2 regions of the Sorangium sp. So ce394 genome follow, and region 1 is predicted to be linked to the other one. Evidence: riboswitches for the same ligand, from Rfam matches in the RefSeq annotation. Region 1 holds a riboswitch; the other holds the start of a gene.
The links. Region 1 has a riboswitch for cobalamin ahead of WMF33_RS02185 (energy-coupling factor ABC transporter permease). Riboswitches for the same ligand answer to the same signal wherever they lie in the genome.

Region 1 (7,669 bases):
CGAGCAGGTTGCGCCACCCCGTCGACCCGCCCCTGGCGTCGAGATCCTTGCCGAAAGCGACGCTGTCGACGGCCGAGGTGCCGTCGACCATGGCGTAGTAAAAGAAGCTCGGAGCGGCCTTCGTGTCGCTCATGCGGCGTCCTCCCGCAGGCATTCGCGCATCGAGCCGTCATCTCCCTCGACGATCTGCCGAATGGCGGCTCGGGTCGGGTCGTCGATCTCGCCGGTGAGCTCCAGGCCCTTCGCCGCCTGGAAGCGGAGGATCATCCCCCGATCGGAGCCGTCGTCGTGGGCGAACCCGAAATTGAAGAGGTGGCAGAGCATCGCGTCGTCCGAGGCGGGGTCGGCGTCGGTCAGCCGCACGCGCAGGCTGATCTCGTGATCGTACCCCTCGGGCGTGTACGTCACGAGGACCACCTGCCTGCCCTTCGGGACGGCGTTGCGGAGCCAGCCGCTCGCGTCGGCCTCACCGTGGATGACGCTGCCCGACGGCAGCGTGAGCCGGTACGCGACGCCGCCGCAGGGGGCGTAGATCTCGTCGTGGAGCTGCACGCGGAACGACATGAGCTCGGTGCCCGGCCCGCAAGGGCAGCGCTCGGCGATGCCCCGGTAGACATTGCAGCGGAAGTGCGGTGTCTTGTCGGCCGGGGCCGGAGGGGCGTCCTTGCCCCGGAGGTTGGGCTGACAAGGCCCCGTATCGCCGATCGCGCAGGGCAGGCCGCTCGGAACGGTCGCGGGGCTGAAGAGGATGACCACGACACGGCGGCTGGCGTCGTCGGCGCTCCTCTCGGTGAAGGGGTTGTACTCGCCGCACCCCATGTACTTGGCGCCCCCGATGTCGACCAGCTGCCCCGGGTCCACGGGCTCCTCGATGGAGCGCTTCATGTACGCGAGGAACAGCTCCTTCCGCGTGGCAGGGCCGGCGTCGCCGTCCTGGTCGACGCCCGCGCGCTCCTGGAAGCGCTGGATCGACGCCCGGGTGAGCGGGCCAGAGACGCCGTCCTCGGCGAGCCGTGGGCTCCGGTCCTCGCGCGGCTGAACGTCGTTCAGCATGGCCTGCACGACACGGACGCCCCAGCGCTCGGCCTGGTAACGGTCTTCCCACGGCGCCGGGTCGTGCGTGAGCGCGGCGAGCACGACCCGCGCGCGCTCCTCGCTCAGCTTCTTGTTATAGGTCTCGTCGCCGACCGTGTCGGTGTGGCCGAAGATCGCGGCGCGCTTGTCGCGCTTGCGGCGCAGCGTGTCGGCGATCGCTCCGAGCGCGGCCATGCCGTCGGGCCGGATGAACGTGGTGTCGAAATCGAAGTGGGGGCCCGGCAGCTCGCTGCACTCGAGCTTGGGCGCGAGGATGAACCGATGTTGCTTGCCTGTCGCGACCGAGACCTGTTTGTCCGTCATGCCATCGCCAGTCGAAGAGCCTCGCAGCAGCTCGTGTCGTCTCTGCGCCTAAGCAGGACGCCAGTCGTCGTCATGGAGCTCCGGGAACGAGATCCTGCACGCCCCTGGGTCGATATCCTCGACGAAGATGCGGCCATTTTGATCGAGCATGCCCTCGCGGGGCAGCTGGCCTGGCAGCTCGAGCCGGTATTTCTTGAACGGGACGGGCTGCGGCGGGTCTCCATCGTCCATGAGCTGAATCGCGACCCAGGTCTTTTCGTCCCGGGCAGGGGGCTCAGGCCCGCTGGCCTCGGGGCGCTCCGGGGACACGACGGGCGCGCCGGAGGAGACGCTCCGCATGCGGTACGCCACCAGGCGGCCGTCGAGGAGCGCCTCCTGCACCCGCGCTCGGAGCCTGCTCGGATCGAGCGACGGTCCCGTGGAGAGGGTGTGGCCGAGCGCATCACAGAGGTCGGCGAGGACCAGCGGGCCGTAGATCGGGTCGGCGGACCGCGCGCTCAGCCACCACGTCGCCTCTGTCGCCGAGAGCCGCTGCGCGCCTGCGTGCGCCGGCGCGTCGGAGCCGCGCGCGATCCACACGACATCCGGGAAGCAGTCGATACGCCAGCGGTAGCTCATTGGTTGATCGGCGCGCCCAGGGTAGAGGACCACGCTGCGGCTCACCCGTCAACATCGCCGGCGCGCGCCGGGGGCCGGGCCTCTCGCGTCCTCATGAGGAGGCTCGGCGCCGCGCGCTCCGGCGCCGGCCGGGCGCTCGCCGCTCGGGCGCGGGGCTCGCTTCCCCCCGGCGCGGCGCGCTGCTAACCACCGGTCATGACCGCTCAAGAACAGCAGCCGGGGAGCCCTGCTCGCGGTGCGCTCCAGCTCGTCGCCGTCGAGCGCGCGGGCCACGTCGCCACCGTGACCATCCAGCGGCCCGACAAGCTCAACGCCCTGAACCCCGCCGTCCTCGGCGAGCTCACCGCGGCCTTCCACGACCTCCTCGCGCCCGCCGAGGGCAGCGAGGTGCGCGCGGCCGTGCTCACCGGCGCTGGCAAGGCGTTCGTCGCCGGCGCCGATATCGCGGAGATGGCCGCCATGAACAGCATCGCCGCGAAGCGGTTCGCCGAGGCAGGCCACCGCCTGGCCGACCTCATCGAGACCGCCCCGTTCCCCGTGATCGCCGCGGTCAACGGCTTCGCGCTGGGCGGCGGCTGCGAGCTCGCCCTCGCCTGCGACTTCATCTACGCCGCGGAAGGCGCCAAGCTCGGCCAGCCCGAGGTGAACCTGGGCGTCATCCCCGGGTTCGGCGGCACCCAGCGGCTGCTGCGGCGGGTCGGCCCCGGCCGCGCGCGCGAGCTCATCTATTCAGGCGACATGATCACCGCCGAACAGGCGCTCTCGATCGGCCTCGTCAACGCCGTCTTCCCGGCGGCCGAGCTCCTCGCGCGCGCCCGCGACACCGCCCTCAAGATCGCCTCGCGCGGGCCGCTCGCCGTCGCCGCCGCCAAGCGCGTCCTGCTGCGCGGCGAGAGCCTCGACCTCACCGCCGCCAACGAGCTGGAAGCGCAGGCATTCGCCGCGCTCTTCGGCAGCGAGGACCAACAGCTCGGAATGAAAGCGTTCCTGGCGAAATCGCAGGCGGCGTTCACAGGAAAGTGAGTTGCCGAACAGCGCGCCAGGAGAGCCAAAAAAAGACCGCGTGTCATGCTGGAGGGGGGCCAGACATGACCGCGGTAGGGAAACCGCAGCGGCGCGGAGAACGTCCGCTGCGGTGCTCGAGATAGCCCGCACGCGCTCCGGGCCGGGGGGGGGAAACCGCGCCGGTGCGCATGCGGTGATCGGAGTGTGGCACCCGGAAGCAGGTTGTCGATAACAAAGTGCAACCGCTGCACGCGGATGAGCGAATTGCTCCCGCACGATGACAGCCAGGTGACAGCGCAGCGCGCACATCGCCGATTTTCGCGAATGCGCGTTCGAGCCGGGCATACCCGCGCCGGAGCAGCGTCCGGCGGAGTCGCTCGCCGCGCCCTCGAAAAGAGAACACGAGAGCCCGCCGCCGTTCACGCCAGGCTCCGCGACGAAGCGAGCCTGGCACGGAACACTTGCTCACAAGTAAAGAGCCAGGACGAACAAAGCACACTGCGGCGAGAAAATCACCGGAACGTGCGCCGCACGCGCGGGGCGGCGCACGCTCCGAGCGGGCCCCGGGGAGCGAGCGGCGATCCCGGGATGAACAAGTAAAGAGACTTTAACCACAGAAGCACATCGCTTGCAGCTTTTTCGAGGAAGCTTGTCCGCGTGCGTCTCGGTCAATTTCGCGGAAGCCACGTTGCCCCCGGAGGGCGCGAGCGCGCGCAGCGCAGCCTGTCGGCTCGACAGGACGGCACCACACGCGGTGGACACCGCGGCAGCGGCTGACCGGCCGCTCGCAATGCCGTGAGGCCGGGCGCGGTACAGCGCGCCCCTCCGCCGCGCCGGACCTCCGGACGCCGGGAGCGCTCGGCGGCCCGCGACGCGCTGGACGGCCCACGGCGGAAGCCCGCGCGCGCGGCTCATCACGGAGCTCGTTCCGGCGTGAGACGCGCCAGCGCGCGCCGCCAGACGGCCGCCGCGAACGCGCCCGCGCGCGCCGCCAGACGGCCGCCGCGAACGCGCCCGCGCGCGCCGCCAGACGGCCGCCGCGAACGCGCCAGCGCGCGCCGCCAGACGGCCGCCGCGAACGCGCCTGCGCGCGCCGCGGTCGCGGGGCAGCCGCCGCAGGGCGAGCGCCTGCCCCGCGGCCGCGGCGCGACGTCCTTGACGCCGGGCGCGAAACGGGACTACCGAGCATCCATCTGACAATCCACACCTCGGGTGCCCTCTGGGCATAACAGGGAAGCCGGTGCGAAACCGGCGCGGTACCGCCACCGTGAGTGGGGAGCCGCCTCCAAAGACCACTGGGCCTCTGAAGAGGCCTGGGAAGGTGGACGCGGCGCTGGGAGCCAGAAAGGCCCCCTGAACCCATCAGCCGGGAGACCTACCCGAGCCCCCCACGAGGTGCAGCTTGCGCATGTCTTCGTGGCGTTCGGGTGCGGACTTCACCCGGAGCGCCGAAATCGGTCTTCACGGCCGCGCTGTGTCCATCGCCGCCGTGCTCCTCGCGACGCTGCTCGCGCCCCGGCCCGCGGCCGCGATGCACCTCGCGGAAGGCGTCCTGCCGCTCGGCTGGTGCGCCGTCTGGAACGCGCTCGCCCTGCCCTTCGTCGCCGTCGCCCTCCACCTGCTCCGGCGCCGCACCCGGGACGACGCCTTCTACAAGCCGTTCGTCGGCCTCGTCGCCGCCGCCGTCTTCGCGATCTCGTGCATGCCCGTGCCGGTGCCGACCGCAGGGACCTGCTCCCACCCGTGCGGCACCGGGCTCGCCGCGGTGCTCATCGGCCCCTGGATGACCGTCCTCGTCACCGTGGTGGCGCTCCTCATCCAGGCCCTCTTCCTCGCGCACGGCGGGCTCACCACGCTCGGCGCCGACGTCGCGTCGATGGGCATCGCGGGCGCGTTCACCGGATACCTCGTCTTCCGGCTCGCGCGGCGCTGCGGCGCGAGCCTCTGGGTCGCGGGGTTCCTGGCCGGCGTGACGTCCGACTGGGCCACGTACGCGACCACGGCCCTCGAGCTCGCGCTCGGGCTCGCGGGCGACGGGTCGGTGGGATCCATGTTCACCGGCGTCGCCCTGGCCTTCGTCCCCACCCAGCTGCCGCTCGGTTTGCTCGAGGGCGCCATGACCGCGGGAGCGCTCGTCTTCCTGCGCGCCCGGCGGCCCGACATCCTCGAGCGGCTCCAGGTCGTCCCGCTCCCCGCGGGGGCGTCGTGACGCGGCGGGCCGCGCAGCGCGCGCTGCCGGCGCTCGCGGGGGGCGCGCGCGCCGCGGCGCTGCGGCTCGCCAGCGCGCTGCGGCTCGCCGCCGCGCTCTGGCTCGCCGCGTGCGGCGACGCCTCGTGGGACGGGGTCGACGAGGCGGTCGTCCGCCGCGTCGCCGAGGACGCCGGCCGCCACGACACGGGGCCGCTGTTCGCGGGCCTCGAGGGCGACCTCCTGCTCTTCGCCTTCCTCTGGGCAGGGCTCCTCGCCGGCTTCGCCATCGGCTACTTCTCGCGCGTGCTCTTCGTGGAGCGCGCCGGCCAGCCCGCCGGCAAGCCCGGCGGCGACGGGCTCCGTGCGGATTGACCCCCCCGCGCGGCTCCGCGACGTGGATCCCCGGCTCCGCCTCGGGGCCGCCGTGGCCGCGTGCTGCGTCGCCGCGGGCGCGCGCTCGCCCTGGACGCCGGCCGCGCTGCTCGCCGTCGCGAGCGCGGCCCTCGCCCTCCAGGGCGTGACCGCCGGCGCCATCCTGCGCGCCTTCGCGCCCGCCGCGTGGCTCGGAGGGGTCGCCGCGGCCCTCGCGCTCGCGCTCACCCCGGGCGAGCCGCTCCTCGCGGGCGCGCCGTTCCCGCTCGACGCGATCGCGCGCGACGGCGCCCGCCGCGCCGCGGCCATCGCCGCGCGCGTCCTCGCGGCCGCCGCGGTGCTCCGGTGGCTCTCGAGCGCCGCCGCGCCGGCCGAGATCGAGGCGGCGCTCGCCGGGCTCGGCGCGCCCGCGGCCCTCGTCGAGCTGCTCGCGCTCGCGCGGCGCTTCGCCGGCGTGCTCCAGCGCGCCGCCGACAGCGCGTGGAGCGCCGCCGCGCTCCGCGGCGGGTTCGCGCGCCCGGGCGCCGCCGCGCGCTCGGCCGGCGCCGTCGCGGGCGTCGTGGCGCTCAGGACCCTGGAGCGCTCCGAGCACGCCGCCGTCGCCATGCAGCTCCGCGGCTACCGGGGGGAGCTCCCCATCGCCGACCGCCGGCCGAGCGCGCCCGCCGCGAACCTCGCGTTCGCCGCCCTCGCCCTCGCGGCCCTCGGCCTCAGCGTCGCCGCCGGAGCGGCGGGATGAGCGCGATCGCCCTCCGCGCGCCCAGGGTGGGCTACCGCGGCGCCGAGCCCGCGCTGCGCGACGTGCGCCTCGACGTCGCCGAGGGTGAGTCCGTGGCGGTGCTCGGCGGCAACGGCGCCGGCAAGACCGCGCTGCTCAGGACGCTCGTCGGGCTCCTCCCCGCGCCCGGCGGCAGCGTCGAGATCTCCGGTCGCCGCGTGGGCTCGCCCTCGGACGCCGTGGCCGCGGGCGCCGCGCTCGTGCTCCAGGACCCGGACGACCAGCTGCTCGGCGCGACGCTCCTCGACGACGTCCTGTTCGGCCCGCGGAACCTGGGCCTGCCCGCGCCCGAGGCGCGGCGCCGCGCCGAGGCGGCGCTCTCGGCCGTGCAGATCGCGCACCTCGCCGGCCGCGCGATCGAGGCGCTGAGCTTCGGCGAGCGCAAGCGCGCGTGCATCGCCGGGATGCTCGCGATGCAGCCGCGCGTGCTGCTGCTCGACGAGCCGACCGCGGGGCTCGACCCGGAGGGCGAGCTCTCCCTGTGCCGGACGCTGCGCGCGCTCTCGGAGCAGCAGGGGACCACGCTGGTCGCCGCGACGCACGCGGTCGACCTCGTGCCGCTGTTCGCGACGCGCGCGGTGCTGCTCGGCGACGGGCAGGTGCTCGCGGACGGGCCGCCGCGGGAGGTGTTCGCGGCCGGCGAGCTCCTCGCGCGAGCGCGGCTCAGGCGGCCGTGGGTCGCGGAGCTCTGGACCCGGCTGGGCCCGGCCGAGCCGCTCGACCCGCGCGGCCGCGCAATGCTCCCGCTCACCCTGGAGGAGGCGCTCGCATGCATGACGAAGGGCTCCTGCTGATCGGCCACGGCAGCCGCGACGCCGCGTCGAACGCCGAGTTCGAGGCGCTCGTCGCCGATTACGGCGCGTCGCGGCCCGGGCTCGTGGTGCAGCACGGCTACATCGAGCTCGCGACGCCGTACCTCGCCGACGCGCTCGCCGCGCTCGCGGCGCGGGTGTCGCGGGTGGCGGTCGTGCCGCTGTTCCTGTTCGCGGCCGGGCACGTGAAGAACGACATCCCCCTGGCGCTCGAGCAGGCGCGGGCGGCGCACCCGGGCGTGCGCTTCTCGGCGGCGCGGCACCTCGGCGTGCACCCGGCGCTCGCGGAGCTCGCGTTCGAGCGCGCCGCGTCCGCGCTGCCGGACGACCCGGCGGCGCGCGCCCGGACGGCGCTCGTCGTGGTGGGGCGCGGGTCCAGCGACCCGGACGCGAACGGCGATTTCTGCAAGATGACGCGCCTCATCGGCGAGGGCCGGGGGCTGCTCCTGGTCGAGCCGACCTTCATCGGCGTCACGCGGCCCTCGGTCGAGGAGAC
Region 2 (7,669 bases), 5.8 Mb from region 1:
ACCATCGCCGGCCCTGGATCGCCGAGGAGCGCGTCGTCCAGCTCGACGACGCCTCCGGCCGCGCTGCAGGCGCGGAGCCGGTCGAGGCCAGCCTGTCCGCACAGGGTCGCTCGCATTCCTGCATTCGTCACGAGGACATCGGGGTCGAGCGCGAGGACCTCCTCCGCCGTGTACTCCGGCCAGTCGCAGTGCGCGCCGGCGGCCGCGTCGGAGAGCCCCGCCGACACGAGGACGTCATGGTAGCTCGTGCCCGCGGTGCCGCCGAAGAGCCGGCCGCCGTAGCCGCTCACGTACATGCCACGACGGCGCCGTGGAGGCTCGATGTCGGCGGCGACCGACGCCATGCCCTCCGCGAGCGCCGTCGCGAGCCACCGGCCGCGCTCCGGGTGACCGACCAGCGCGGCGACCTCGCGCACGTTCGGCAGCAGCGTCGCGAGCCCGCGCATCGGGCCGAGATCGTAGACGGTCAGGCCCGCCTCGCGCAGGCGCGCGATGCGGCGCGGATCCCCGTAACCATTGAGGAGGACGAGATCGGGCCGCAACGCGAGGAGCGCCTCGATATCGGCGATGTCCTCGAGGAGGGCCTTGCCCGCGTAGCGATAGCCGCGCGGCGAGCGGCGCGCTCCGTACCCGGTGAGCGCGACGATGCGATCGGGCTCGCAGAGCTCGAGGAGCAGCGCGTCCGCGACCGTGCTCGCCGACGCGATCCGGCGGAAGTCGCGGAGCGCGACGGCGGCTCCCGTGTGGTCCTCGAGAGCGGCCGGGCGCTCGTCCGCGGCGGCGCCCTCCCGTCCGGGAGCCGGCCGCTGGTCGGAGGCGCGCGGCAGCGCGGCCGCGGCCACCGACAGCGCGAGCGCGCCGGTGAGCGCGCCGTAGTTGATCCAGGCGAGCGCGCTCATGAAGTCGCTCCCTCGCAGCGGGGCTCGTCCTCCATGGGCAGCCGGAAGCCGAGCGCGCCGCCGGGGACGAGCCGCACGCCGTAGATCGACTCCACGACGCCCGGCTTGACGACGTCACGCGTCGCCCCCTGCTGGCGGAGCCGCCCGCGCTCGATGAGCACGGCGCTGTCGGTCCAGTCGAGCGCCTCCGCGAGGGGATGGAGTACAACGACGACGCAGTACCCGTCGGCCGCGAGACGCTGGAACAGCGCGTAAAGGCGAAGGGCGTGCCCGACGTCGAGCGCCGAGGTGGGCTCGTCGAGCAGGAGGATCCTGGCCTCGGTCGCGATCGCCCGCGCGAGGAGCGCGCGCTGCCGCTCGCCCTGCGACAGCGTGGGAAAGGGCCGGGAGGCGAGCGGCGCGGTGTCCGTCAGCCGCAAGGCGCGCTCGACCGCCTGCTCGTCGGCTGCGGTAGCGCGCACGCGCCCGACGTGGTGCGCATACCGGCCCTGCGCGACGACGCTCTCGACCGTGAGCGCGGAGCGGAGCTCGGACTGCTGGGGGACGTACGCCGCGAGCCGGGCTCGCTCATGCGCGCGGAGATCGCGCGCGCCACGCGCGTTCAGCCGGATGTCCCCGTCGAAGGGCACGACGCCGGCGAGCGCCTTGAGGAGGGAGGACTTGCCCGCCCCGTTCGGCCCGAGCACGGCGAGCACGCCGCCGAAGGGCGCCGTGAACGACACGTCGTCGACGACGACCCGCCCCCCGCGACGGACGCGCAGCCCGGATACGCCGACGGCTTCAGGCACGCTCCGCCTCCCGCTGCGAGCGCGCGAGCAGCACCAAAAACGCCGGCGCGCCGATGAGCCCGGTGATGACGCCGAGCGGCACCTCCCCGCGCGCGGGCAAGAGGCGCGCGGCGAGATCGCACGCGGCGACGAAGACGGCGCCGCCCAGCGCCGCGACGGGGATCAAGCGCCGATGGTCGACGCCCAGCAGCGGCCTCAGCGCGTGCGGCACGAGCAGCCCCACGAAGGCGACGTTGCCCCCGAGCGCGACCGCGCCGGCGGTGAGCACCGCGATCCAGAGGATGCATAAGCGGCGCACCAGGGGCACGTCCACGCCCAGCGAGGCCGCTTCCTCCTCCCCGGAGAGGAGCAGATCGAGGGGCTTTCCCCAGAACCACGCGGCCACGACGCCGGTGAGCACGAGCGGCGCGGCGAGTCCGACGTGCCGTGGGCTCGTGCCCGACAGGCCGCCGAGCGCGAAGGCGACGACGGCGCGGCCGAGCTCCCATCGCTCCTGCGCGAGGCTCGTGGCGAGGCTCCCGAGGCTGAGGAACAGCGAGGAGAGGAGGAACCCGACGAGGAGGATGCTCAGGAGATCTCCCGGCGCGCGCACCAGCACGAGCACGAGCCCCAGGCTGACGATCGCCCCGGCGAGGCACCCGGCCGGGAGCACCATCTCCGGCGGTAGCCCGCGGATCCCGCGCTCGGCGACGGCGAGCTCCACGACGAGGAGGGCGATCTTGCCGCCCAGCGCCGCGCCCGCGGTCGTGCCGAGCACCGAGGGCTCGGCGAGCGGGTTCCGGAAGAGGCCCTGCACCACGACGCCCCCGACCGCGAGCGCGGCGCCGACGAGCAGCGCCGCCCCGAGGCGCGCGGCGCGCAGCGTCAGCAGGGTCGCCCGCAGGCTCGCGTCGGAGAGGCTCGCCGCGCCGAGCGCGAGCGAGGCCGCGACGACCGCCGCGAGCAGGGCGAGCAGGACCGCGTACGCGACGAGCGCGCGGCGTCCCGGACGCGGCGTCGCCGGCTCGTCCAGCGCGCGCGGGGCGCCCTCGGCGCCGACTCCCTGGATGGTCATCTCACCCGCCCTCGCCCTTGATACGCCCCATCAGAGGCCGCCGATGGATCGCGGCGGGAGCCCAACCTCGGTGTCGACGGTCACGTCCTCCAGCGGCTCGAGCGCGCCGTTCGCCGTCGCTTTCCAGCGCCGGAGCTTGTTCCTCTCCGCGTCGCTCAGCAGGCAGACGTCGCCGCAGCCGGGCGCGCAGTGTATGCCGCCGAAGACGAAGGGCTGGCGCGCCTCGCCGAGCGGCGTGATATCGCCGCTGTCCACGTTCACCGAGAAGACCCGGTCGCCGGCGGACGCGTTGCCCCCGTACGCCGTCGCGAGGAGGACGTCCTCCGACGCGAAGGCGAGCGAGGGCTGGATCCCAGCGTCCAGCGCCTCGGCCACGCCGAGCCGCTCGATCTCCTCGGGCGGCGACGTGCGAGCGTCGTAGATCACGATATCGCTGGTCGCCGGATCGTACTTCATCGCGTCCGCGTCGAAGCGGCTCGAGCAGGCGACGGCCAGTCGGATCCCCGAGGGTGACACGGCGACGCGCCCGCAACCGTAGAGCCCGTGGATGTCGACCGTCCACGTGACGGCGTTCTGCTCCGGCGAGACGCCCACGAGGCGCCCCTCGCCCACCTCCGAGAAATCTTCCGCCAGCCGGCCGAGCGACACGACCACGTCGTCGCCGACGCGCGCCATCCCCGACGGACGCGGCAGGAGCCCCGCTTTCTCCTCCGGCAGGGCGATGCGCCCCTCGATAGCGTACTTGCGGGTGTCGACGATGAGGAGATCGCTGCCCTCGTCGAAGGGTTCGGCGCCTGAGGTGGGGTTGCTCCCGAAGCGTGAGACGAACGCGCGTTCCGCGTCCACCTCGATGTAATCATGAGGGTTGGACTCGAATCCCTGCCCGACCGGGAGCTGCGCGATGACCTCGGCGGTCTCGAGATCCATCCAGGTGATCACGTTCGTGCCATACCGATCGAGCAGGACGACGCGGCCGGACGGCGGCGCCGTCGCCGGGACGTCCACGTCGCCCGACAGCGCGAGGCTGAGCCCCGGCTTTGTCGCGCCGCTCGACACGAAGGAGGGCGAAAGCGTGGTCCCGTCGAGCTCCGAGATCGCGATGTTCGTCGACTGGTAATCGCTCGTCACGATGACGACGCCGCGCTCGCAGGCGCCCGGCGTGCCCGGATCGCGCCCGCCGCCTCCTTCGACACCGCCCGTCGACGGCGGCGGCGGATCCACGTTGCAGCCCAGGAACGGGATCGAGATTGCTATCGCGAATCGACGGATCTTCACCATGTGGACTCCAGTGTGAGAAACACGCTCCGCCCCGGGAGCGGATACCCGACGACGTCCGTACGCCGCGCGTCCAGGAGATCCGCGACGCGCGCCCTCGCCGCGAGGTGCCCCCGGAGCCATGTCGCCTCTGCCTCGACGTCGACGGTCGCCTGCTCCGCGATCACGCCGAGGCCGGCAGGGTCGGCGTACCGGCTCGACTGGTAGACGGCCCGGAGCTCGCCGGAGGCGCCCGAGAGCACGCCGCCGTCCGCGGGCTTCCAGTCGGCGCGAAGGCGCGGCGCGACGACGAGGCGAGGGCGAAACGGCAGGACGTCGTTGGCGGTCGTCCGCCGCGGCGTCGTGTCCCGCGGATCGAGGAGCGTCGCCGCGACCTCGGCGCGGAGGAACGAGGTCACCTCGATCCCTGTCAACAGCTCCGCGCCCAGCACGCGGGCGCGGTCGACGTTGTACGGGGCCACGTAGCCCTGACCGGAGCGCGCGTACGCGATGAGCCCCGACGAAGCGCGCCCGAACACGAACGCGTCGATGTAGGCGCCTCGGAGCACCGCGCCGGGCCGCGTCTGCGCCCGGATCCCGGCCTCGAGCGTGACGCTGGACTCCGGCTCGAGCTCCGCATTGCCGTGGACGACGCCGGAGATGCCGTACACCTCGCCGAGCGTCGGGACGCGGAGGTAGCGCCCCACGGTCGCGAGCAGCCGAACCCGGCCGCTCCCCGCCTCGGCGCCGATACGTCCGGAGGGCGCGAGCACGTCGCAGGGGCGGCCCGGGTCCGCGCCGGTGGCGTGGCACTCGCCGCTCCCGAGGGCGCGCAGCGCGAGCCACTCGCCGAGGCGCAGCTCCGCGCTGACGGCGCCTCGCGCCGACGTGCGCCGCGCGCGCGCGAGCGGGATGTCGTCCGGCTCGCGCGAGATGCCCTCGCGCGCGACCGAGAGCATGGGTCGCACCGTGAGGCGATCGGAGAGGTAGAGGGTCGCTCCCAGCGTCTGCTCCAGGCGGCGGCCGGCGAGGCGGAGCTCGCGCGTGAGGAGCGCGAGCTCGAGGAGGGGGTCGTGGAACTCGGACCGCGCCTCGATGAACGAGGTGCGCGCCTCGAGCGTGTGCTGCGCCTCGCCGCCGAACGGAACCCGCGTCACGACGGACGCGAGCGCGCGCCGGGATTCCCCGCGAGCCTGCCGGGAGGGCAAGAGCGCGAGCCGCGGCACGCCCTGCTCGCGATCGAGGCCGTTCGCGATCACGTCGACGGTCGCGCCGTGGCCGAGATCGAAGCGCGCGAGCGCCCAGGCGTCGACGGCGCGCACGTCGGCGTTCTGCCGGCGCCGGACGGTGTCGTCGCTCGCGTCGAAGAGCGTCCCGCGATCGTCGACGAACGCATAGCGGTTCGCCGCGGCCTCGGCGCTCACCCCGACGATCGAGCTCACCGGGCCGGCGCTGACGCCGGCGAACGCCCACCCGCGCCTGGCCCCGAACGAGCCTGCCATGGCGCCCACGCCGGCCGTCGTCCGGGACGGCCGGCGTGGCTCGAAGAAGATCGCGCCGCCCGGCCCGAGGCGATCGGCCTCGATGGGAGCGTTGCCCCGGTAGATCTCGACGCGCTCGACGAGCCAGAGCGGCACGAGCGAGAGATCCGCGGTCCCCGCGACGTCGTCGTTCAGGCGAACGCCGGCGAGGTACACCGGCGTCTGCGCGGCGGTCGCGCCCCGGATGGCGGCGGTCGCCGGCCCGCCGAAGCCGCCCGACTCGGTCACCTGGACGCCCGGCTGCGTGCGGAGCACGTCCGCGGCCTCGAGCCCCGCTCCGGTCAGGCGGTCGCGGGTCAGCACGGATCCCGCGACGGATCGGTCCTTGGGCGGCGCGGGCGCGCGCGCGCGCTCCCCCTCGACGCGCACCTCCAGCGGGGCTGTCGCGGCGGCAGCGCGACCGCCGCCCTGCTCGGCCCCTGCCCCGCGCAGCTCTTCCGCGACGGCTGCCGGCGCGGCCGCCAGGGCGCTGCCGGCGGCGAGCACGAGCCAGCGCCCCGCGCCGTCGCTCCGCCGGCGACGCACCACACGCTCAAGGGATTGAACCATTCACGCCCGCCTGCCCGCGTCGACCCAGCACTGCTCGGGTGAGCTGAGAGCCGAATCGGGGGGACTGCAGACGGGCTACGGCACCGCGCCTGAGCGAGGTGGTCCAGAGCCTGCGCGCCTTCCCCTCGAAGGCTCAGGTCAGCGCGCGCCGGAGCACCGGCGCGCGCACCGTCGGCAGGTCTTCGGACTCACGGGCGCTGCGGCCGTCGCCGGACGCTTTCCTACTGATCACCGCTTCCCAGGCCGCTCAAGCGCGGCCCAGTGCTCGATGGTGATGGTCGTTCCCGTTCACCGCTGCGGGGGCAGTCCCGGATTCTCACCGGGTTCCCTTTTCAGCTCGCCGGGCGATGGCCAGGCGAGCACCGATGGCGGGGCGACTCCTGGCAGATGTAGCGTGGATTGTCAACGCGGAAATGGCTGCCGTACGCAGCCCATTCCCATGCCCACGCGGCCCCGGGCCTGCACCAGGAAACCTTGACAGTTCTTATTGAACGTGACATCAAGCTTTTGAAACTGATTTTCCTTATCAGGTTTCTGTAGCGGCCCGCGACTTCACGTCCAGAGCCCGATGAACCGAGCCCACGCGGCTCTCGAAGCCCATCGGAGCTGGATGTGACGACGTGCCCATTTCGACATTCGGGCCGACTCCGCGCCTCGACGCCCTCGCGGGCGGAGCGCGCGTGCCGGCCTTTGGCCGCGCGCCTGCGCGCCGCGGTGGAGCCTCTGCGGCCGAGCCTCCAAGGCGCCCGGTGGCGTGACGGCGCCGGGCGCGCGGCCCTGAGCCGGTCGATGGGCCAGCGGCGCGCCCCCGCCGCGCTCGCCTCGAGGAGCCGGCGCGCCCCCGCCGCGCTCGCCTCGAGGAGCCGGCGCGCCCCCGCCGCGCTCGCCTCGATGGTCCAGCGCCCCGCAGCTCGGTGCCATGAGACGCGCGGCGCGCCGTGTCCCGGGCGCGCGGGCCACCGCGCGCCCCCGCGCTAGCGCCGAGAGCGCTGCCGCCGTCGCGCGGTGACGGACACGCGCCCTGGCGCGCGCGCCGCGCCGCGGGCGCCCCCCGATTCCACACCTTTCAAGGAGTGTTCGATGAATTCCTTCTCGATGCCGGCTGCCGTCGCTCATCCCTTGTCGAACGCCGGGCAGATCCTCAAGCAATACACCCCTGAATCGGCGTTCTTCTTCGCGTCGCCGACGCGCACGCTCCTCGCGCAGGGCGTGCACGACATGATCCTCGAGACGATCGGCACCGACCGCGGCGAGCGCCTCTCGGACCGCATCACCCGGGTGCTCGCGGCGCAGGGGCGGGCGGGCCACGGCGTCCCCATGGCGGTCGGCGCGGTGCCGTTCAACAGCACCTCGCCCGCGCACCTCATCGTGCCGAAGACGATCCAGAGCGCCGGGCCGCTGAGCGCCGCGGCCGACGCGCTCAGGCCCCAGCCGCAGGCCTCCCTCCAGACGCTGCGGAAGGTCCCCGAGCCCCGCGATTACGTGCGCGGCGTCGAGCTGGCCGTGGGCCTGATGCGGAACGAGGCGCTGAGCAAGGTGGTCCTCTCCAGGATGCTGGAGATGACGCTGCGAGAGGCGGTCGAC

Region 2: it holds a riboswitch for cobalamin, as region 1 does, so the genes downstream of both, WMF33_RS23275 (TonB-dependent receptor plug domain-containing protein) here and WMF33_RS02185 (energy-coupling factor ABC transporter permease) in region 1, are expected to answer to the same signal.

Annotation. Positions count from the first base shown of each region.
Region 1 covers NZ_CP150339.1:577,024-584,692, reverse strand. Annotated here, with positions in the region: gene WMF33_RS02205 (hypothetical protein) at 1-133, opposite strand, end outside; gene WMF33_RS02200 (peptidoglycan-binding protein) at 130-1,398, opposite strand; gene WMF33_RS02195 (hypothetical protein) at 1,447-2,016, opposite strand; gene WMF33_RS02190 (enoyl-CoA hydratase/isomerase family protein) at 2,212-3,039, shown strand; cobalamin riboswitch at 4,215-4,418, shown strand; gene WMF33_RS02185 (energy-coupling factor ABC transporter permease) at 4,496-5,230, shown strand; gene WMF33_RS02180 (hypothetical protein) at 5,227-5,583, shown strand; gene WMF33_RS02175 (CbiQ family ECF transporter T component) at 5,573-6,322, shown strand; gene WMF33_RS02170 (energy-coupling factor ABC transporter ATP-binding protein) at 6,319-7,155, shown strand; gene WMF33_RS02165 (CbiX/SirB N-terminal domain-containing protein) at 7,131-7,669, shown strand, end outside.
Region 2 covers NZ_CP150339.1:6,336,064-6,343,732, forward strand. Annotated here, with positions in the region: gene WMF33_RS23255 (ABC transporter substrate-binding protein) at 1-899, opposite strand, end outside; gene WMF33_RS23260 (ABC transporter ATP-binding protein) at 896-1,687, opposite strand; gene WMF33_RS23265 (FecCD family ABC transporter permease) at 1,680-2,741, opposite strand; gene WMF33_RS23270 (YncE family protein) at 2,772-4,019, opposite strand; gene WMF33_RS23275 (TonB-dependent receptor plug domain-containing protein) at 4,013-6,085, opposite strand; cobalamin riboswitch at 6,242-6,467, opposite strand; gene dhbC (isochorismate synthase DhbC) at 7,166-7,669, shown strand, end outside.